Regions from separate parts of the Halalkalibacterium halodurans genome, predicted to be linked through region 2. Evidence: a T-box and tRNA genes for the amino acid it is inferred to sense, from the RefSeq annotation. Region 2 holds a T-box; the other holds one or more tRNA genes.
The links. A T-box is a leader RNA that pairs with one kind of tRNA and senses whether it is charged. The one in region 2 lies ahead of tyrS (tyrosine--tRNA ligase), so its partner is inferred to be a tRNA-Tyr.
Positions count from the first base shown of each region.

Region 1: it encodes a tRNA-Tyr, which carries the amino acid that the T-box ahead of tyrS (tyrosine--tRNA ligase) is inferred to sense. The anticodon was not compared.

Region 1 covers NZ_CP040441.1:1,027,621-1,038,212, reverse strand. The annotation lists gene FED51_RS05115 (ABC transporter ATP-binding protein) at 1-1,363, shown strand, start outside; gene FED51_RS05110 (energy-coupling factor transporter transmembrane component T family protein) at 1,347-2,171, shown strand; gene FED51_RS05105 (PHP domain-containing protein) at 2,168-2,923, shown strand; gene FED51_RS05100 (ISL3-like element IS651 family transposase) at 2,987-4,204, opposite strand; tRNA gene FED51_RS05095 (tRNA-Arg) at 4,428-4,504, opposite strand; tRNA gene FED51_RS05090 (tRNA-Leu) at 4,520-4,608, opposite strand; tRNA gene FED51_RS05085 (tRNA-Cys) at 4,635-4,705, opposite strand; tRNA gene FED51_RS05080 (tRNA-Gly) at 4,713-4,787, opposite strand; tRNA gene FED51_RS05075 (tRNA-Gln) at 4,792-4,866, opposite strand; tRNA gene FED51_RS05070 (tRNA-His) at 4,880-4,955, opposite strand; tRNA gene FED51_RS05065 (tRNA-Trp) at 4,974-5,047, opposite strand; tRNA gene FED51_RS05060 (tRNA-Tyr) at 5,059-5,143, opposite strand; tRNA gene FED51_RS05055 (tRNA-Thr) at 5,198-5,273, opposite strand; tRNA gene FED51_RS05050 (tRNA-Phe) at 5,279-5,354, opposite strand; tRNA gene FED51_RS05045 (tRNA-Asp) at 5,365-5,441, opposite strand; tRNA gene FED51_RS05040 (tRNA-Met) at 5,446-5,522, opposite strand; tRNA gene FED51_RS05035 (tRNA-Val) at 5,699-5,774, opposite strand; tRNA gene FED51_RS05030 (tRNA-Glu) at 5,809-5,880, opposite strand; tRNA gene FED51_RS05025 (tRNA-Ser) at 5,894-5,987, opposite strand; tRNA gene FED51_RS05020 (tRNA-Asn) at 5,989-6,063, opposite strand; rRNA gene rrf (5S ribosomal RNA) at 6,073-6,188, opposite strand; rRNA gene FED51_RS05010 (23S ribosomal RNA) at 6,597-9,535, opposite strand; rRNA gene FED51_RS05005 (16S ribosomal RNA) at 10,132-10,592, opposite strand, start outside.
Region 2 covers NZ_CP040441.1:3,358,077-3,368,668, forward strand. The annotation lists gene FED51_RS16370 (dicarboxylate/amino acid:cation symporter) at 1-204, opposite strand, end outside; gene tyrS (tyrosine--tRNA ligase) at 388-1,626, opposite strand; T-box leader at 1,688-1,906, opposite strand; gene FED51_RS16380 (transglycosylase domain-containing protein) at 2,054-4,954, shown strand; gene FED51_RS16385 (ISL3-like element IS651 family transposase) at 5,133-6,350, shown strand; gene FED51_RS16390 (LacI family DNA-binding transcriptional regulator) at 6,707-7,783, opposite strand; gene FED51_RS16395 (family 16 glycosylhydrolase) at 7,900-8,691, opposite strand; gene FED51_RS21770 (LPXTG cell wall anchor domain-containing protein) at 9,086-9,385, opposite strand; partial or broken gene bglS (beta-glucanase) at 9,368-10,147, opposite strand; gene acsA (acetate--CoA ligase) at 10,566-10,592, opposite strand, start outside.

The DNA of each region.
Region 1 (10,592 bases), 2.0 Mb from region 2:
CATCGACCGCGGTAGGAAAGCATTGGATCTAGCTGGTCTCCATGTGGATCCAAACGAATTCATATGGCAGCTTAGTGGTGGGCAAAAGCATTTGCTTGCCTTAGCAAGTGTACTCTCATTGGATCCAGACATCATTATCGTCGATGAGCCCATTGCTCAATTAGATCCGGAACACGCCCGAGAGTTTTACCGCTTGTTGCACTCATTAAACAAGGATCATGAAAAAACGATTATCGTCATTGAACACCATACCGAGTTTATTGCTGACTATTGTGACCAAGTCGTGTTGATGGATGGCGGGCAAGTTCTTTGGAAAAAACAAACCGACGAAGCTCTACAAGAAGTAGATGAATTGCTAACTAGACACATTTATCCACCTCAAGTCACTGAAGCAGCATACAAGCTAGGCCATTATGAAAAAAAATGGAGATGGCCGATCACTCTTGATGAAGCTGCTTCATTTTTCTCAGATGAAAAGCTGCGGAAACATCGTTCATGCTCGAATATCGAAGATGCTCCTAAAGAAGAACTTCTTATTTCCTTCAACGATGTGAGCTTTTCCTATAAAACATTAACGAGACAGCGCAAGCAAGTTTTACAAAATCTCTCTTTATCCATCTATAAAGGTGAAAACATAGCTCTTGTTGGCAATAACGGTGCTGGAAAATCTTCATTACTTCGGTTAATAACCGGGTTAAGCAAACCAGACAGTGGGAGCGTACAAGTTCTCCATCACGACACAAAAAAGATTGCACCTGAACAGCTAGCCGATGTAGTCGCGTACATTTATCAAAACCCAGAAGATATGTTTATTGAAGATTCAATCAAAAAAGACATTAGCTTTTTTCTAAAAGCAAGAAAGCGAGAAGCATGGGAAGGGAAAGTGGGGCAACTCCTTGCTGACTTCAGCTTAACAGAGCTAGCCAATCGTGACGGCCGACTACTAAGTGGCGGTCAGCAACGTCGCGCCTCTCTTGCTATTGGAGTTGCAATGGAGCCTTCGATCATGTTACTAGACGAACCAACTGCCAATTTAGACATAGCGACAAAAAAAGACATCCTGAACGTATTACATCAGGTAAAAGGCCAAGTGGATACGGCGATCATCGCAACTCATGACATGCAACTTGTCGCAGAATGGGCCACGCGCATCATCGTTTTACATGAAGGAACGGTTCTTCATGATGGAACACGTGAATCTGTTTTTACTGATGAGTACTTATTAAACCGCGCGGGCTTACAGCAGCCACAAATTTTACAACTTAGTCAGCGCCTTGGAATGCCCCCTACTTATTCGGTGAATGAATTCGTTACTTATAGACAGCGAAAGGAGAAAATCTTAGCGCATGGAATATTCCCGTAAACTGCTCGATAAGTTGTCAGTCGAACAGTTAAAAATTGAGCTTTTGCGTACGGCCTATGGAAACGGTGATACATTTATCGCCAAGCTTGATCCACGCACATTGTTTATTTGGTATTTATTTTTTGGCTTTGCCCCATGGTTTATTTATGACGAATCTATCTTATTTAGTTTGTTTCTGTTGATGCTGGCAATGACGATTAATAGTAAAGTAAGTCCGTTGATTCTTTTTATTTTAGGTATTGGGCTCATGAGTCAAGCTGGGTATTTGTTCGTGGTCTCGTGGTTTTTTGGAGGAAATCTAGAGACGATTGTGCCACTAATGACGCTTACGTTAAAATTGGCGATCATTTCACTAGCAAGCATTGTCGTCTTTAACTCAATGGATCCGGAAAAGCTTAGCGATGGCTTTTTGAGTATCGGCATGCCCGGCCATGTATCATTCGCCATTTCATATGGGTATCGAATGCTTCCTAATTTGATGGAGGAGTATCATCAAATCTTCCTTTCTTTCCGTCTGCGTGGGAAAGCACCAGAGACAAGAGGTTTTCTTTACATTCGTTCCATCATCTACTTTATGAGAATCGCCGTTAGATCGTTTTATCCCCTCATTTTGAGTAGTGCTAAAAGAGCACGAACGACCGTGGAAGCGCTAGAGACAAAGGGGTATTCAGAAGCATTGTCCTCACAAAAAGTGAAAAAAATTAAGCTAAAGCACTTACACTTCGGCTGGCGAGACTACTGCTTCCTCTCCTTTTCGATATTGTATACGTTGGTTGTTTTTATTATTTTTAAAGGAGTAATAAAATGAGAATTGATTTCCATACGCATATGAAGCTATCCAAAAAAGCGCCTTTTGATTTAGCGTTCGTAAAAGAGATGGCATCAGAGGCAAAAAAGGCGGGACTGGACGCCATTTGTTTAACTGAGCATTTTAATACATTAAGGTTTGACGAGATTTATGAACAATTCGATCGACATTTTCCGTATGTTGATCACTATTACGATGTAAATGGATTAAAAGTTTTTCCCGGAGTAGAAGTCGATATTCAAGAGACAGGCCATATTTTACTAGTGGGGACACGTGAATCGGTTCTTCAGCTTCATCACCATTTAAAAGAGCATAAAACGGCAGATTCTTTTATTTCCTTCAGGCAACTTTTAAACGTAGCGGATCTTTATAACATGCTTAAAATAGGAGCTCACGCTTTTCGAAAGAGCACGCCTCTTCATCATTTGAGTGAAGATTTGCTAGAAAGACTGGACGCATTGGATTTAAATGGGAAAGACTTACATGCCAATGGAATTGCTGAAACGAAGGATGCGATTACACAACTAGCAAATCATTTGCATCTACCGGTAGTCGCTGGTAGTGATACACACCATCATTTTCAATATGGATGCACGTACAATGAATCAACAATGGATGTTCAATCCATAGCTGATTTAAAACGAATGATCCGAACAGGAGCCTATCGCCTCGCGATCTCGCCGTGCCTTCATGATAAAGTAAAAGCAGCCTCAGCCATTAAAAAGCTTTTGAAGAGTCAAATCGTGGTTTAGTCCATAATAACAAAAAAGGGTTCTTAGTCAAATGTTGGGGTGGCATAGGAGGGCGAGCCCCTCTTATCCTACCCCGAATGTTTGATGTTTGAATTGATGATGCAAGAGAATACGGTTTCGCAAGCGATCATAACGCCGAAAACCAAAGGCATTTCTCTTAATCACCTTCGTTTGATTATTCAGTCCTTCAATAAAACCATTGTTTAAGCCAAACGCGAAGCTATTCAAGATCTCGGTCTGCCAGTTCTTCAGCGTCTGAATGGCTTGGTGGAACTCCTTTAACGGGCTCGCCTCCACTCTTCGGTAAAAGGCGTAGAGCCCTTGTTTCACCTCGCTCATTCGTCCTTCCCTTCCTTGCATCTTCGCTTCTTGATACCACTGACGAAAATGTTCTTTTAGCTCATACGCTTCCCTTAAATCAGGGGATAGCTCTAGGTACCGCTCCACCTTCTTCTTTTGCTTATCATCCAGTCCTTCTCTCTCTTTCTGAAACAGATGTTTGATCCGTTTACATCGTTTTCGATGATACGGATGGAACGCTTTTTGCACTCGGCGGCGAACCTCTTCCAGAGCCCAGTAGATGTAACGACAGAAATGGAACGGATCCCCAATGATGAGCGGGTGGCCTAAGGCCTTTTGAACAGCCGACTTGAAGGTATAACTTAGATCCATCACGACTGTTTTCACATGATGACCCTTCTCTTGAAGATATCGTTTAAGCGTATCGGCTTTACGATCCGGTAAGATATCCAGTGGCTTCCGTGTATCTGCATCCGCAATGATCACTTGATATTTCCCCGCATTCGTATCCCCTTTGTAATCATCAATCGCAATCCGAGGAGGAAGGTGATCCACCTTCTTCACGAGGGGGGCCGCCAATTGATCAAACCGGCGCATGGCAGTTGTCACGGACGTTTGGAATTGATTCGCTGTGTCCGTAAAGTTCTTCCCTTGAATGAGCCGTAAGCGAAACGCTTGATTCCATTCCACTGTCTGACGCTGATATCGCTCTACAAAACAGGCTTTCTCCGCAAACCGCTTCCCGCATCTGCACGCGTACCGGCGCTTTCGATAGAATAGATACACCCACCGTTCAAAGAGCTTGAGATGTTGAACTTTTTGGATGCGGTAATCATGGATTCTCTCGGTTCTCTCCCCGCAGGATGGGCAACGATGAGGCGTTCGCGGCATTTCTACATGGAGCGCGATAAAGCCCTCTCGTTCCTCCATCTTTGTGACCTTCACACCTTTTAATCCGGGCAAATCCATGGTAAAATTCATCGTACACGCAGCTCCTATCCTTTCTTTGTTTCTAGGCAATTCAAGGATAATGGATAAAGGAGCCTGCGTGCATTTTTTTTGCCCTCTTTTGTGCAAAAACCACAACATTTATTGTAGAGCCTTTTTTTGCCCTCTTTTGTGCAAAAACCCCAACATTTATTGTAGAGCCCAAAAAAGAGCATTGGATCATCCAATGCTCTTTGTATGTACGTATATATAGAAATGGCGCGCCCGAGAGGAGTCGAACCCCTAACCTTTTGATCCGTAGTCAAACGCTCTATCCAATTGAGCTACGGGCGCAAAGCTTGTCTAAAATGGTGCCGAGGGCCGGACTCGAACCGGCACGGTAGTCACCTACCGCAGGATTTTAAGTCCTGTGTGTCTGCCAATTCCACCACCCCGGCAAGGAATTACGTGGAAAGATCAAAAAAGGCGGCACCCGGATTCGAACCGGGGATAAGGGTTTTGCAGACCCGTGCCTTACCACTTGGCTATGCCGCCAAAGCTTTGGAGCGGAAGACGGGATTCGAACCCGCGACCCCCACCTTGGCAAGGTGGTGTTCTACCACTGAACTACTTCCGCTTATTGGCTGGGCTAGCTGGATTCGAACCAGCGCATCACGGAGTCAAAGTCCGTTGCCTTACCGCTTGGCTATAGCCCAATATCAAAACTAATGGGGCGACTGATGGGAATCGAACCCACGAGTGCCGGAGCCACAATCCGGTGCGTTAACCACTTCGCCACAGTCGCCACACTGAAATGATAAATTGGCAGGGGCAGTAGGAATCGAACCCACACCGGAGGTTTTGGAGACCTCTGTTCTACCGTTAAACTATGCCCCTATGAAAATAAATGGTGGAGGGGGACGGATTCGAACCGCCGAACCCTGAGGGAGCGGATTTACAGTCCGCCGCGTTTAGCCACTTCGCTACCCCTCCATTAAGGAACAATATCTATGATACCGAAAAATCATCATATCGTCAATGGAAAAATGGTGCCGGCCAGAGGACTTGAACCCCCAACCTACTGATTACAAGTCAGTTGCTCTACCAATTGAGCTAGACCGGCACAGATGGTGGCTCGGGACGGAATCGAACCGCCGACACATGGATTTTCAGTCCATTGCTCTACCGACTGAGCTACCGAGCCTTATGTATAATGGCGGTCCGGACGGGACTCGAACCCGCGACCTCCTGCGTGACAGGCAGGCATTCTAACCAACTGAACTACCGGACCTTATTGGTTGCGGGGGACGGATTTGAACCGCCGACCTTCGGGTTATGAGCCCGACGAGCTACCAGACTGCTCCACCCCGCGTCGTTATAAAGTATATGGATGATGTTTTTTCTAAGAAGCAGGACCTCTCCTCTTCTTGCTTTCTCACAGACGCCATCATGCGTCGAGGTTACTCGTTGCTTTCTCGGCAGAAGTTTCGCTCATTGCTCCACCCCGCGTCGTTATAAAGTATATGAGTAATTTTCTTAATGAGTGAATGGTGGAGGATGACAGGATCGAACTGCCGACCCCCTGCTTGTAAGGCAGGTGCTCTCCCAGCTGAGCTAATCCTCCAATACATAAAGGACATAAAGTCCTAAAGAAAGAATGACCCGTACGGGATTCGAACCCGTGTTACCGCCGTGAAAGGGCGGTGTCTTAACCACTTGACCAACGGGCCACGGTAATTTATCTGGCGGAGAGCGAGGGATTCGAACCCTCGAGACGGTTTGTCACCGCCTACACGATTTCCAATCGTGCTCCTTCGGCCAACTCGGACAGCTCTCCGTGGCTCCACAGGTAGGACTCGAACCTACGACCGATCGGTTAACAGCCGATTGCTCTACCACTGAGCTACTGTGGAACATTAGTTGCTTGGCAGCGTCCTACTCTCGCAGGGGCAAGGCCCCAACTACCATCGGCGCTGAAGAGCTTAACGACCGTGTTCGGCATGGGAACGGGTGTGACCTCTTCGCTATCGCCACCAAACCTTTCTACGTCAGATGATCGGCGAGCTTTTTTGTCAGCTACGCTTGTTCCTTCCTGTCACGTATGTTGATATACGCTCAGTTCGTCACTCGCTTGCTTCCGCAAATCTCTTGATCCTCTTTGTAGATAGTTACGGCTTCCGATCAACGTCGCATTTTGGTGTCATCTTCACTCCTCCAGATCCTCACGTACCGTGAGTACACTCCGGTCTGTCGTCGCTCGATTCCTAAAACTGCTCGTTTCTCGAAACCCTTTTCTTTGGACGTAAGAGAATAATCTCTTGATCACGGCTTCCGATTAACGTCGCATGGTGCGATGTTGTATCGAAGCTTCTTTGGAGAACAAGATTCTCTCAAAACTAGATAATGGGACGCTTCTCGAGTTCGAGACGTTGCTTTTGATTTGTTTTTGGATAAGTCCTCGACCGATTAGTATCTGTCAGCTTCACGTGTCGCCACGCTTCCACACCAGACCTATCAACCTCATCATCTCTAAGGGGTCTTACTGGATTTACTCCATGGGAAATCTCATCTTGAGGGGGGCTTCATGCTTAGATGCTTTCAGCACTTATCCCGTCCACACGTAGCTACCCAGCGATGCTCCTGGCGGAACAACTGGTACACCAGCGGTGTGTCCATCCCGGTCCTCTCGTACTAAGGACAGCTCCTCTCAAATTTCCTACGCCCGCGACGGATAGGGACCGAACTGTCTCACGACGTTCTGAACCCAGCTCGCGTACCGCTTTAATGGGCGAACAGCCCAACCCTTGGGACCTACTTCAGCCCCAGGATGCGATGAGCCGACATCGAGGTGCCAAACCTCCCCGTCGATGTGAACTCTTGGGGGAGATAAGCCTGTTATCCCCAGGGTAGCTTTTATCCGTTGAGCGACGGCCCTTCCATACGGCACCGCCGGATCACTAAGCCCGACTTTCGTCCCTGCTCGACTTGTAGGTCTCGCAGTCAAGCTCCCTTTTGCCTTTGCACTCTACGAATGATTTCCAACCATTCTGAGGGAACCTTTGGGCGCCTCCGTTACTGTTTAGGAGGCGACCGCCCCAGTCAAACTGCCCACCTGACACTGTCCCTGAACCGGATCACGGTTCGAGGTTAGAATGTCAATACCGTCAGGGTAGTATCCCACCAGCGCCTCCACCGAAGCTAGCGCTCCGGCTTCCAAGGCTCCTACCTATCCTGTACAAACGGTACCAACATCCAATATCAAGCTACAGTAAAGCTCCATGGGGTCTTTCCGTCCTGTCGCGGGTAACCTGCATCTTCACAGGTACTATAATTTCACCGGGTCTCTCGTTGAGACAGTATCCAAGTCGTTACACCATTCGTGCGGGTCGGAACTTACCCGACAAGGAATTTCGCTACCTTAGGACCGTTATAGTTACGGCCGCCGTTTACTGGGGCTTCAATTCAGAGCTTCTCCCGAAGGGATAACCCCTCCTCTTAACCTTCCAGCACCGGGCAGGTGTCAGCCCCTATACTTCGCCTTGCGGCTTCGCAGAGACCTGTGTTTTTGCTAAACAGTCGCTTGGATCTTTTCACTGCGGCTCTCTCGGGCTTGCACCCTATCAGAGCACCCCTTCTCCCGAAGTTACGGGGTCATTTTGCCGAGTTCCTTAACGAGAGTTCTCCCGAGCGTCTTAGAATTCTCTTCTCGCCTACCTGTGTCGGTTTGCGGTACGGGCACCTCTCACCTCGCTAGAGGCTTTTCTTGGCAGTGTAGGATCAGGAACTTCGGTACTATCATTTCCCTCGCCATCACAGCTCAGCCTTCACGGAAAGCGGATTTGCCTACTTTCCAGCCTAACTGCTTGGACGCGCATCTCCATCAGCGCGCTTACCCTACCTTTCTGCGTCCCCCCATTGCTCAAACGGTGAGGAGGTGGTACAGGAATTTCCACCTGTTGTCCATCGCCTACGCCTTTCGGCCTCGGCTTAGGTCCCGACTAACCCTGAGCGGACGAGCCTTCCTCAGGAAACCTTGGGCTTTCGACGGAGGGGATTCTCACCCCTCTTTTCGCTACTCATACCGGCATTCTCACTTCTACGCGCTCCACCAGTCCTCTCGGTCTGACTTCGCTGCACGTAGAACGCTCCCCTACCACTCGCACCAACGGTGCGAATCCATAGCTTCGGTGATACGTTTAGCCCCGGTACATTTTCGGCGCAGAGTCACTCGACCAGTGAGCTATTACGCACTCTTTAAATGGTGGCTGCTTCTAAGCCAACATCCTGGTTGTCTGGGCAACTCCACATCCTTTTCCACTTAACGTATACTTTGGGACCTTAGCTGATGGTCTGGGCTGTTTCCCTCTTGACTACGGATCTTAGCACTCGCAGTCTGACTCCCGAGGATAAGTCATTGGCATTCGGAGTTTGACTGAATTCGGTAATCCGGTGGGGACCCCTAGTCCAATCAGTGCTCTACCTCCAAGACTCTTCCCTCGAGGCTAGCCCTAAAGCTATTTCGGGGAGAACCAGCTATTTCCGAGTTCGATTGGCATTTCACCCCTACCCACACCTCATCCCCGCATTTTTCAACATGCGTGGGTTCGGGCCTCCATTCAGTGTTACCTGAACTTCACCCTGGACATGGGTAGATCACACGGTTTCGGGTCTACGACGGCGTACTATTTCGCCCTATTCAGACTCGCTTTCGCTGCGGCTCCGCTTTTTCAGCTTAACCTTGCACGACATCGTAACTCGCCGGTTCATTCTACAAAAGGCACGCTGTCACCCGTTAATGGGCTCCAACTAGTTGTAGGCACACGGTTTCAGGATCTTTTTCACTCCCCTTCCGGGGTGCTTTTCACCTTTCCCTCACGGTACTGGTTCACTATCGGTCACTAGGGAGTATTTAGCCTTGGGAGATGGTCCTCCCAGCTTCCGACGGGGTTTCACGTGTCCCGCCGTACTCAGGATCCACTCTGGAGGAAACGAAGTTTCGGCTACAGGGTTGTTACCTTCTGTGACGGACCTTTCCAGGTCGCTTCACCTACTTCGTTTCTTTCTGACTCCGTATAGAGTGTCCTACAACCCCAAGAGGCAAGCCTCTTGGTTTGGGCTGTTCCCGTTTCGCTCGCCGCTACTCAGGAAATCGCATTTGCTTTCTCTTCCTCTGGGTACTTAGATGTTTCAGTTCCCCAGGTCTGCCTCCTCATACCCTATAGATTCAGGTATGGGTACCATCCCATTACGGATGGTGGGTTCCCCCATTCGGATATCCCCGGATCAAAGCTTACTTACAGCTCCCCGAGGCGTTTCGCCGTTCGTCGCGTCCTTCTTCGGCTCCTAGTGCCAAGGCATCCACCGTGCGCCCTTTCTAACTTAACCAAATAACGTCAGATTCTCTTCGTATCTCTTTGTCAGCTTCGGGATTTTCGGTCATGTTGCCTACAGGATGTAGGTACCAGGCGTTGTGACACGATGTCACGCCCTTAGCGTGGTTCCTTTTCCTATACGCTCCATTCCTCAAACCCTTGCTTCCTCGATCTACTTGAGACTCTTTGTTATTCATCAAAAGCGTCATGGAATTCTTGACGTCTCGTTCGTGAGTATTCTCCCTACAGGATGTAGGTTAAATACCCGGTGAACTCGATTTGCGTCATATAAGCTTCCAATGAGCATCGCGCTCATCTTCACTTACAATTTATCATTATCTAGTTTTCAAAGAACCATTTTGACGTGTTGTCAAATTTCATCAGTTGTTTTGAAGGAACAATTCCTTCAAAACTGAACAAGGCTACTGATTTCAATCACATCATGCAACACTTGCCAGTCTGCGCTTCATGCTGCCTTGCGACGAGTAATCGCAGGAGCAAAAGCATTTTAATTGAGAGTTTTGAGTTCTCTCAAAACTGAACAAAAGTCCGAAGCGTCCTTCCGCAGATGAATCTGCGAATGGTCGACTAGAGTTAAAAACTCCGTAGAAAGGAGGTGATCCAGCCGCACCTTCCGATACGGCTACCTTGTTACGACTTCACCCCAATCATCTGTCCCACCTTAGGCGGCTGGCTCCAAAAAGGTTACCCCACCGACTTCGGGTGTTACAAACTCTCGTGGTGTGACGGGCGGTGTGTACAAGGCCCGGGAACGTATTCACCGCGGCATGCTGATCCGCGATTACTAGCAATTCCGGCTTCATGCAGGCGAGTTGCAGCCTGCAATCCGAACTGAGAATGGCTTTCTGGGATTGGCTTCACCTCGCGGCTTCGCAACCCTTTGTACCATCCATTGTAGCACGTGTGTAGCCCAGGTCATAAGGGGCATGATGATTTGACGTCATCCCCACCTTCCTCCGGTTTGTCACCGGCAGTCACCTTAGAGTGCCCAACTGAATGCTGGCAACTAAGGTCAAGGGTTGCGCTCGTTGCGGGACTTAACCCAACAT
Region 2 (10,592 bases):
ACCAACCATCTTCCCTGAACCATTTCCTAACTTCGTCACCCCTGAAGCAATAAAAAACAAAATAATGAGCGGGATCATAAAGCGAATAAACTGACCGAGAATCACCTCAACGGTTAAAAAGATCCGTGTGATCCAATCAACTCCTAGGAGACCGACGATAATTCCGACAATGATTCCTGCAAGTAACTTGAGAATAAGCTTCATGCTCCATTCCCTCCTCTATTGATTAAGCGAAAAACGTTTCTCTTCCCCTGTCCCTTACCATAGCGTAAGCTTTTCTGCCTCTCTCCATGAAAGGCTTTTCTATTTCTATATTTTCCACTTACCAAAAACATTCATATTGTTCTGACATCGGTAGAAGAAGGGAAGCAAATGTCCCCTTTCTTTTTACCGAACAAGCTTTTTAAATTTCCGTTTGCCCACTTGTACGATGAGGCCATCCTCTATTTCCACTTGTAACTGGACGTCTTCGACTTTTTCACCGTTAAGCTTCACTCCGCCATTTTGCACCATTCGCCGTGCTTCACCTTTTGATGGCAATAAATCGAGGGTCACAAGCAAGTCCACAATCCAAACAGGGGATTCGCCATCCCACTTCACTTCTGGAATGTCCGTTGGCAAATCTCGCTTTTGGAAGACCGTTTTAAAGTAATTTACGGCTTCTTCAGCTTCCTTTTCGCCATGATACATTCGAACAAGCGTAGCGCCAAGCTTCATTTTCGCATCGCGTGGATGGACACTTCCATCTTCTAGGCCTTTTGCGATCGCTTTTACTTCATCCATTGATAAATCGGTCGCTAACTCATAGTATTTCACCATGAGCTCATCTGGAATCGACATGGCCTTTCCAAAAATTTCATTTGGCGCCTCATCAATACCAATGTAATTGTTTAAGGATTTAGACATTTTTCGTTCTCCATCCAATCCTTCGATTAACGGCATCGTGATCGCAACTTGCTTATCGTTTCCATAAGCTTCTTGAAGCATGCGCCCCATCAACAGGTTGAACTTTTGATCCGTTCCGCCTATTTCAATATCCGACTCTAACGCTACCGAGTCATACCCTTGCATGAGCGGGTAGAAAAACTCATGGATGGAAATAGGCTGACCTGACTTGTATCGCTTTTCAAAGTCATCCCGTTCAAGCATCCGAGCGACGGTCATTTGACTCGCAAGCTTAATGACATCTTCAAAGTTAAGCGCGCTTAACCATTTTGAATTATAATGTAACGTTGCTTTTTCCATATCTAAAATTTTTCCGTACTGCTCCACATACGTCCGAGCATTCGCTTTCACTTGCTCATCGGTTAACTGCTTTCTCGTCTCAGATTTACCAGATGGATCCCCAATTCGCCCGGTAAAATCCCCGATCAACATTTGCACCTCATGGCCAAGATCTTGGAATTGTCGCAGCTTATGAAGGACAACCGTATGACCGATATGAACATCAGGGGCTGACGGGTCCATCCCTAGCTTTACTTTTAACGGCTTACCTGTCCGAACCGACTTTTCAATTTTTTCTCGTAAAGCTTCTTCAGGGACAATTTCCACTACCCCACGCTTTAGAATTTCAAGCTGTCGCTCCACCTCTTGGGTTTGCTCTGGCGTTAACGCTTTTTCCTCCACGGTACATTCCTCCTGTATTGAATGTTAGATCGTTTATAAAAAAATAAAAAACCCCTCCCACATAAGGGACGAGCTTACTCGCGGTACCACCCTTTTTGGAGAAATAGTAGCATTTCTCCCAACTCCAACATGATAACGGCATGCCCCGTTTCTTCACCAAAATAGCAAAGAAAAAGCTCCAAGCTGTACTTCACGAGTCGCCTTTGTACTGATTTGCACCAACCACCAGCTCTCTTTTTACAGGGAGACGTTCGCTACTGTCACTCTTCAACGCTCAATATTGATTCCATTCGTTTTTATCATACTGCCTCATAAAAGTCAAGAATCGCCTTTAGACAAGCTTTACGAAATCATATCGACATTCGACAGTTTGTGCTATAATGACTCATGATATTATCCCTTCTTCGTTCACAAAAGGAGGCTGAACATGAAGAACGCCCTTTCGCAAATCCGTTCTCGCATTCAATCGATTATTACCATATTGCGAGAGAAGAAGATCTTTCGAGGGATTGGCGTAACCTATTTAGTTGCTTGGAACTTAACCCTTGTCTTTCTCGTTGGCGCCCTTGTCCTTTTCGTGTTTATCGGAAGTGCAGGCGCTGGCTATTTTGCTTCTCTCGTCCGGGATGAGCCTCTCCGCTCGGCAGATGAGATGAGGCAGGATATTTTTGATTATGAAGAAACGAGTCAAGTGTTCTTTGCAAACAATGTCTATCTCGGGGAACTTCCCGCAGAAGTAGAACGCCATTACGTTGCCCTCGACGACATCTCAGAACATCTCATACACGCGATTATCGCCACCGAGGATGAATACTTCTACGAGCATGATGGCATCGTTCCAAAAGCCATCCTACGCGCAACCTATCAAGAATTTGCTGGCTCTTCTGTCCAAACGGGAGGAAGCACGCTTACTCAACAGTTGATCAAAAACCAAATTCTAACGAGTGACGTTTCTTTTGACCGAAAAGCGACTGAAATTCTTCTCGCCATGCGCCTTGAACATTTTCTCGAAAAAGAAGAAATTCTTGAAGCTTACTTAAATGTTGTACCATTTGGACGGAACGCCTCAGGCAGGCAGGTCGCAGGTGCTCAAGCAGCGGCAAAAGGCATTTTCGGCGTTGACGCCAAAGATTTAAACTTGCCGCAAGCTGCTTTTATTGCTGGTCTTCCGCAAAGCCCATTCGGCTATACACCGTTTACGAGCACAGGGGAAGTAAAGGAAGATCTAGAGCCTGGACTTAGACGGATGAAAACCGTTTTAAACCGTCTTTACATCAATGGATACATTACGGAAAGTGAGCTAGAGGAAGCGCTAGACTATGACATACGTGAAAACTTAACAAACCGTAAAAAATCGCCTATTGAAAAGTATCCATACTTAACCTATGAAGTGATGAAACGTGGAGAAGAAATCCTCTACAACTTAAAATTAAAAGAGCTTGACGTTGATTTAGATGAGTTAGAGGAAGAAGAACGGCAATCACTTTTAAACAATCTTAGAGAAGAAGCGAAACATGAATTACGCCATAATGGCTACCGCATTCATACGACCATTGACAAAAACATTTATGAAGCGATGAATAATGCAGTCAAGGACGACTCCCTTTTCGGACCAACGATTGCAGGGGAACAAGAACAAGTCGGTGCTCTCTTACTGGAAAATTCGACAGGGGCGATCAAAGGGTTCGTTGCTGGTCGCGATGAAGGAAGTGCAGAAGACCAATACAACCACGCGACGCAAGCGTATCGTCCAAACGGATCAACGATGAAGCCGCTTTTAGCTTACGGTCCAGCGATGGAGATTGGTGCCGCTCAACCAGGTTTCGTCATTCCTGATACACCTGCAACGTATCCAGGCACTTCAACACCTATTAACAACTTTGATCGTACGCATATGGGACTCATCTCTGTTCGTGAATCGCTTGCCCGCTCTCGTAACGTTCCTGCCGTGCGTGCCTTTTTACAGGTGCCACATGAACAATCACGGGAAACGATGCGTAAGCTTGGTTTTCAGCTAAACGACGGAGAACCGTACCCTGCAGCAGCGTTAGGAGCAACCGATCACAACGTCACAGTAGAGCAAAACACGAACGCATTTGCTACGTTTGCAAACGGTGGTCAATACGTCGAATCCTATATGATCGAAAAAATTGAAACAGCAGACGGAACCGTAATTTATGAGCATAAATCAAAGTCAGTTGACGTGTTCACCCCACAGACATCGTACTTAATGATCGATATGATGCGCGACGTGCTCCGCGGTGTCGGAACAGCGAATTCTTTACCAGGACGACTGAAATTTTCTGCCGATTGGGCAGGAAAAACAGGAACATCAAGTGAGGTTAAGGATTCTTGGTTCGTTGGACTAAATCCGAACGTCACCTTGGGCGTATGGATCGGTTATGATACACCGAAAACGATTCAAAGCCCATGGAATGGCTTACGCTACGGGCCGCGTACGCAACAAATTTGGGCGCGAATTGCCAATGCTGCTTATGATGAAAATCCTGAGCTGATGGCACCGAATCAGTCGTTCGAAATGCCTGAAGGAATCGTCCGTCGATCCGTTTGTAGCATCACAGGAACCGCACCATCAAAAGCGTGTGAGCAAGCAGGGCTTGTGACATCCGATTTGTTCAACGCAAAGTTCTTGCCGAAATCTGGAGATGATGGTTTAGAATCTGCTCGTTACGTCACGATTAATGGAAAAAACTATTTAGCTCTTGATTCTACGCCACAAGAGTTCACAGAAGCTGGGCTACGGCTATCATCAGGGGCTTGGAACATGGACAACATAGGTCAATATTTGCCAGATAACCTAAAAGGATTAATTCCTGACAAAAAAGCACCGAATAACGGAAAAACGCCTGGTCCTGTCTCAAATATCCGCTTAAACGGCACGACGCTTCAATGGGATAAACATACAGCAGGTGACATTGTCGGGTATCGAATCTATCGAGTGAATGGTGGCTCGACAGAACGGGTTGGCTCTGTTAAAGGAAACGAAACGACATCTTATAACGTCAGCAACGGTAACCATTCTTATTATGTAACAGCCGTTGATTCGGTTGGTCGTGAATCTAGCCGCTCCTCAGCCGTTCAAGGAAAAACTGCGAGCGTCTCATCAAAGAGTAGCCAGACATCCTCAGATGAAAAGAAAGAGGAGAAGAAAAAAGAAGAGAAGAAGGAAGAAAAGAATGAGGAAAAGAAAGACGATAAGAAGAAGCAGGAGAACGAGCAAAACAACAAACGCGAAGACGATAAACCAGATGACGACGGAGGATCCGACGATGGGGATGATGATTCTTCTTCTGACGATGACCGTTAGGAATACGATAGGGACCCTTAATTAATATGATACCTATAGATAGGACACTTGAAAAAGGGCTCTACAATAAATGTTGGGGTTTTTGCACAAAAGAGGGCAAAAAAAATGCACGCAGGCTCCTTTATCCATTATCCTTGAATTGTTGAGAAACAAAGAAAGGATAGGAGCTGCGTGTACGATGAATTTTACCATGGATTTGCCCGGATTAAAAGGTGTGAAGGTCACAAAGATGGAGGAACGAGAGGGCTTTATCGCGCTCCATGTAGAAATGCCGCGAACGCCTCATCGTTGCCCATCCTGCGGGGAGAGAACCGAGAGAATCCATGATTACCGCATCCAAAAAGTTCAACATCTCAAGCTCTTTGAACGGTGGGTGTATCTATTCTATCGAAAGCGCCGGTACGCGTGCAGATGCGGGAAGCGGTTTGCGGAGAAAGCCTGTTTTGTAGAGCGATATCAGCGTCAGACAGTGGAATGGAATCAAGCGTTTCGCTTACGGCTCATTCAAGGGAAGAACTTTACGGACACAGCGAATCAATTCCAAACGTCCGTGACAACTGCCATGCGCCGGTTTGATCAATTGGCGGCCCCCCTCGTGAAGAAGGTGGATCACCTTCCTCCTCGGATTGCGATTGATGATTACAAAGGGGATACGAATGCGGGGAAATATCAAGTGATCATTGCGGATGCAGATACACGGAAGCCACTGGATATCTTACCGGATCGTAAAGCCGATACGCTTAAACGATATCTTCAAGAGAAAGGTCATCATCTGAAAACAGTCGTGATGGATCTTAGTTATACCTTCAAGTCGGCTGTTCAAAAGGCCTTAGGCCACCCGCTCATCATTGGGGATCCGTTCCATTTCTGTCGTTACATCTACTGGGCTCTGGAAGGGGTTCGCCGCCGAGTGCAAAAAGCGTTCCATCCGTATCATCGAAAACGATGTAAACGGATCAAACATCTGTTTCAGAAAGAGAGAGAAGGACTGGATGATAAGCAAAAGAAGAAGGTGGAGCGGTACTTAGAGCTATCCCCTGATTTAAGGGAAGCGTATGAGCTAAAAGAACATTTTCGTCAGTGGTATCAAGAAGCGAAGATGCAAGGAAGGGAAGGACGAATGAGCGAGGTGAAGCAAGGGCTCTACGCCTTTTACCGAAGAGTGGAGGCGAGCCGGTTAAAGGAGTTCCACCGAGCCATTCAGACGCTGAAGAACTGGCAGACCGAGATCTTGAATAGCCTCGCGTTTGGCTTAAACAATGGTTTTATTGAAGGACTGAATAATCAAACGAAGGTGATTAAGAGAAATGCCTTTGGTTTTCGGCGTTATGATCGCTTGCGAAACCGTATTCTCTTGCATCATCAATTCAAACATCAAACATTCGGGGTAGGATAAGAGGGGCTCGCCCTCCTATGCCACCCCAACATTTGACTAAGAACCTGAAAAAGAGTGTTCATCTATAGGTATTTTTATACACTTACATTTAGAGGGGCATGGGTAGAAGATCATTTTCAACGCGGTCTCTTAGGCGTAAACCTAACCTTTAGAATGCATTTTCCCCTTTTTCCTAGAGCCTGTGACAAAGTTAAAAATCAACCTTTTTCAGACTCTTTTTCTCCATAGGATGCTTTTTACGGTTTTGCTAGAATCATCTGTCTGTTATAAAACGCTCACTCACTTCTAAAAGACATATCTCCTTTACAAGAGGCCGCTTTATCCAATAATCTATTTCACGATTATCATCTCTATCTTCAAAACTTGCCTTGAATCCTTTTGCACGACCCTCTATTGATTAAAGTCGCATTTATTTTTTCTACAATACCAAGCTGTTCTTTTTCTTCAATCGATTTAATGAGAAGTGTTGTTGCTCTCTTTGCTATGTCTGCAAATGAAATATCTATCGTTGTCAAAGGAGGCGATAAATATGAGGCAAAAAACGAATTATCAAAACCTACAATCGAAATGTCCTCTGGAATGTTCAATCCTAGCTCTGTCATTGCTTTGTAAGCTCCAATAGCCATTGTGTCGTTACTGACAAAAATGGCCGTGGGCTTATTTGATCCATTGAGTATAGACTTTATCCCTTCGTACCCGCTATCTTCAGTGAAATCTCCTTGAAAAATATGGTCTTCACTAAGCTTTAATCCATGATAACTTAATGTCTCTTTAAATCCATCTAGTCTTTCTTTAGCAGATACTTTATTTAGATTCCCTGTTATAATCCCAATTTTTTTATGTCCGAGTTCAACTAAATGATTGACTGCTTTCGCACTACCCTCATAGTTATCTGGATTAATATAAATAGCATTATGTTCTTTACTATATACTTCGCTTGTATCAATCATGGCAATCTTATATCCTTGTTTAATGAGCTTAAAAATAAACTCATTTTCATCTTCTTGTGTTCCAACAAAAATGGCACCTTCAATCATTTTTTGATTGAAAATACTCTCGACCTTCTTTAAGTCCTCTTTCGAATAAACAATCGATATGATGACATAATAATCTAATTTGTTGGCTTGATCACTTACTGCATTAATAACCGGAGCAAAAAAGGGGTTGTTGTAGATTAATGTATCGTCAGTCGTTTTGAGATGATGTGTGCCATCGTTCTTCACATCTAATACAACGATGGCAATCATTTTATTTTTTGCACCTGCTAGCTTTCTTGCTGAAGCATTAGGCGCATAATTATATTTTTCAATTGCTTTCCATACTTTCTCTCTAGTTGCTTGAGGGATATCTGGATAATTATTTATGACTCGAGTGATTGTGCTTCTAGAAACGCCAATAAGCTTTGCAAGATCCTCGCTTCGCATAATGATCATACACCCTATCCTTAATCGTTTTTTTTATTATAGCAAAAGGCTGTTTCAAAAGGACAATTGCCTTCTGGACAGCCTTCACAAAAAATCTTTCGTTAGTTGTCATTTATTCCCTGTCATTATTCATTTTTAAACCAAAATTCTCTTAAGTTAGCGGCCCCAGCACGAGATACGATATATATATCATGAACGCCTTGAGCTGTTGCATCTAACGCAGGAGTCCCACTCCATTGATAATTCTCCCAACCAGCTGTCGAGCCATAATTGACCGTGCCAATCAGTCGACCATTAGGACTACCTAGTCTAATGTCAAAGCTTCCACTTTGTGTTGAAGCATAGCTTACAGCAAATGCATTATACCCTGTCGATAAATTGACGTTATCAAACTTTATCCAACTACCAGGGTAAAAGCTTCCCACCCCACAATGCCATGAGGTTACTCCACTTGCACCACTATACTCGCATGCATGCAACTGGAAATCAGAAGCTATCGTACCCCCGTTGTTCGGTGTATAGCGCACCCATTCATAGGAGGCAATAGCATTTTGTCCCCAATATGCTCCTGCCCATTCATCAATACCATACGTATTCCAAATGTTCATCAGCATTTTACTTGGATTTCTAGGGATATTTTCTGTTGCTGTTGCAACCAACTCTCCATTGACATACCAGTTAATGTAATGTTCTTGCCAATCAAACGCATACGTATTAAAACTATTTGCAACATCAAAGCCTAAATCATAAAGGATTTCATTTCCCCCTCTACCATTCGTGTAGTAATTAAATTGAACCTTAGTCGTGTCATTACCTAAGAATTCAATATCAATTTCATCCCAAGGTGCTCCATTATGAGAGGGACCTGTGTATGTGAAGAAAGAAGAAATAACCCCCGATACATTTGATAGCTTCATCGATACTTCATACAACCATAACCGTAAAAATGGTTCGTTGAATATTCAGCACACTCATAGTTATACGGTGCTGCGTAGGAATGATTTGGACGAATAGACAGCTCCATTTCACCACCACTAAAATTAACCCTATTCCGACTCCAATGACATCCAAAAAAGGGATCATTATTTCTCCAACCATCCGAAATCTGCCAGTTTCGCTCATCATGACTTTGAAACGAATGATAAAGTGGACTTTCTGTTACTGGGTTATGTGCAAACGTCACAGCTTTAAATGACACCAGTATTAAAAAGATCAAGACAAAGACACTGATCGTTTTGTAAATTTTAATTGTGATCACTCCCACAAAAAATGTATTTTACGATAATCAGTAATTTCTTAATACTTGAAAGCCTACTTTTCTGTTACTCTAGCCCTTAAGTAAACCATTACTCCTATTGCAAAAGCTAGAAGTCCAAATAGTAAATAATGATACATTGAGGTCGCCGTATTAGGTAATCTTTCACCTCCAGATTCCTTTAAGTCGTTTACGTTTTCTTTCGTTTCGTCGTTCTCATCTATTTCGATTTTCTCGATAGGCTCTTCAATTGGTTTTTCGATTGGTTCTTCAATTGGTTCTTCTGTCGGCTCTTCAATTGGTGGTTCTGGTGTTACTGGTGGATCTGATAATTCTGAAAGTGGTGTATACCTCACCCAATCATAGTATGAATATACAGGCGTATTATCGCCATCGAATACACCTGTCCATCCATCTACTCCCACGCCCGGCCATAAATTCATCATGATCTTCTGCGGGGTCTGTGGAATGTTTTCTGTCGCTGTATGAACCGCTTCTCCATTAACATACCAGGTAATGGAATCCTCTCTCCATTCAAAGGCATACGTATTAAATGACTCTGATGCATCAAACCCTAAATCATAGTAAAATTCATTTCCTCCTACTCCATTTGTAAAGTAATTAAATTGTATTCTCGTCGTGTCCTTTCCTAAGAACTCAATATCAATTTCATCCCAAGGATCTCCATCCCAATCCCATTCCCCTGTGTAGGTAAAAAAGGATGACACGGTCCCTTCTACCTTCGCAGGCTTCATACTCACTTCAAAGAGTCCATAATGATAGAAATCATTGGTACGAAGCTCTCCTGCTTTATAGGGAGGTGCTTGTTCATCATTTTCTAGCACTTGTTCGTCTTCTTTGTCAATAGTAAGTCTCATTAGACCGTCAGACAACGTCACCTGTTCTGGATACCATGTTGCATTGAACATCTGGCCATTTGTCCAGACGCCTGCTTTAGACCAACGTTCGTCATCAAAAGCATCAAACGACTCATAAAACGCTGTTCCCATTGGCCTCTCTTCTTCAGCTTTTACCCCTTGATGACTAAACCCAACAACAAATACTCCAAACAACAAAGAAAAAACAGAAATGAAAACTAAATATTTACTTTTTACCATCTTCCATCCTCCTTATAGGGATCATTTTGTTACTATCCGTTAACTAACGCGTGTTAGTAAACAGCGAAAAATTTGTTGTTACTTTTTCGGTAACAACTTTAAAAAATTCGGAATTTTAGAAAGCGCTTTCAATCCTATTATAAATGAATCTTAAATAAATTCAATCTTTTTCACTACTTTTTCTATTAACTGCAAAAAGTCAGGTTATCATACAGCGCGTAGAAAAAAATATTATTTTCCGAGGGTAAAATCCCCCAAAATCAACTGAAATAGCCAAATATCGGAGAATTCGATTTATGCTACTTTTTGTAACGATTCTTTTCTCAATAAACAATTTTGCCTCATTCACTACCTCAACATTTGATTAAGTGCTAAAATAAAGCCCCTACAGGATTGGTTCCATAGGGGCTGGATGCTTTTAATCTTCCATTGTCGAAAGGTCTCC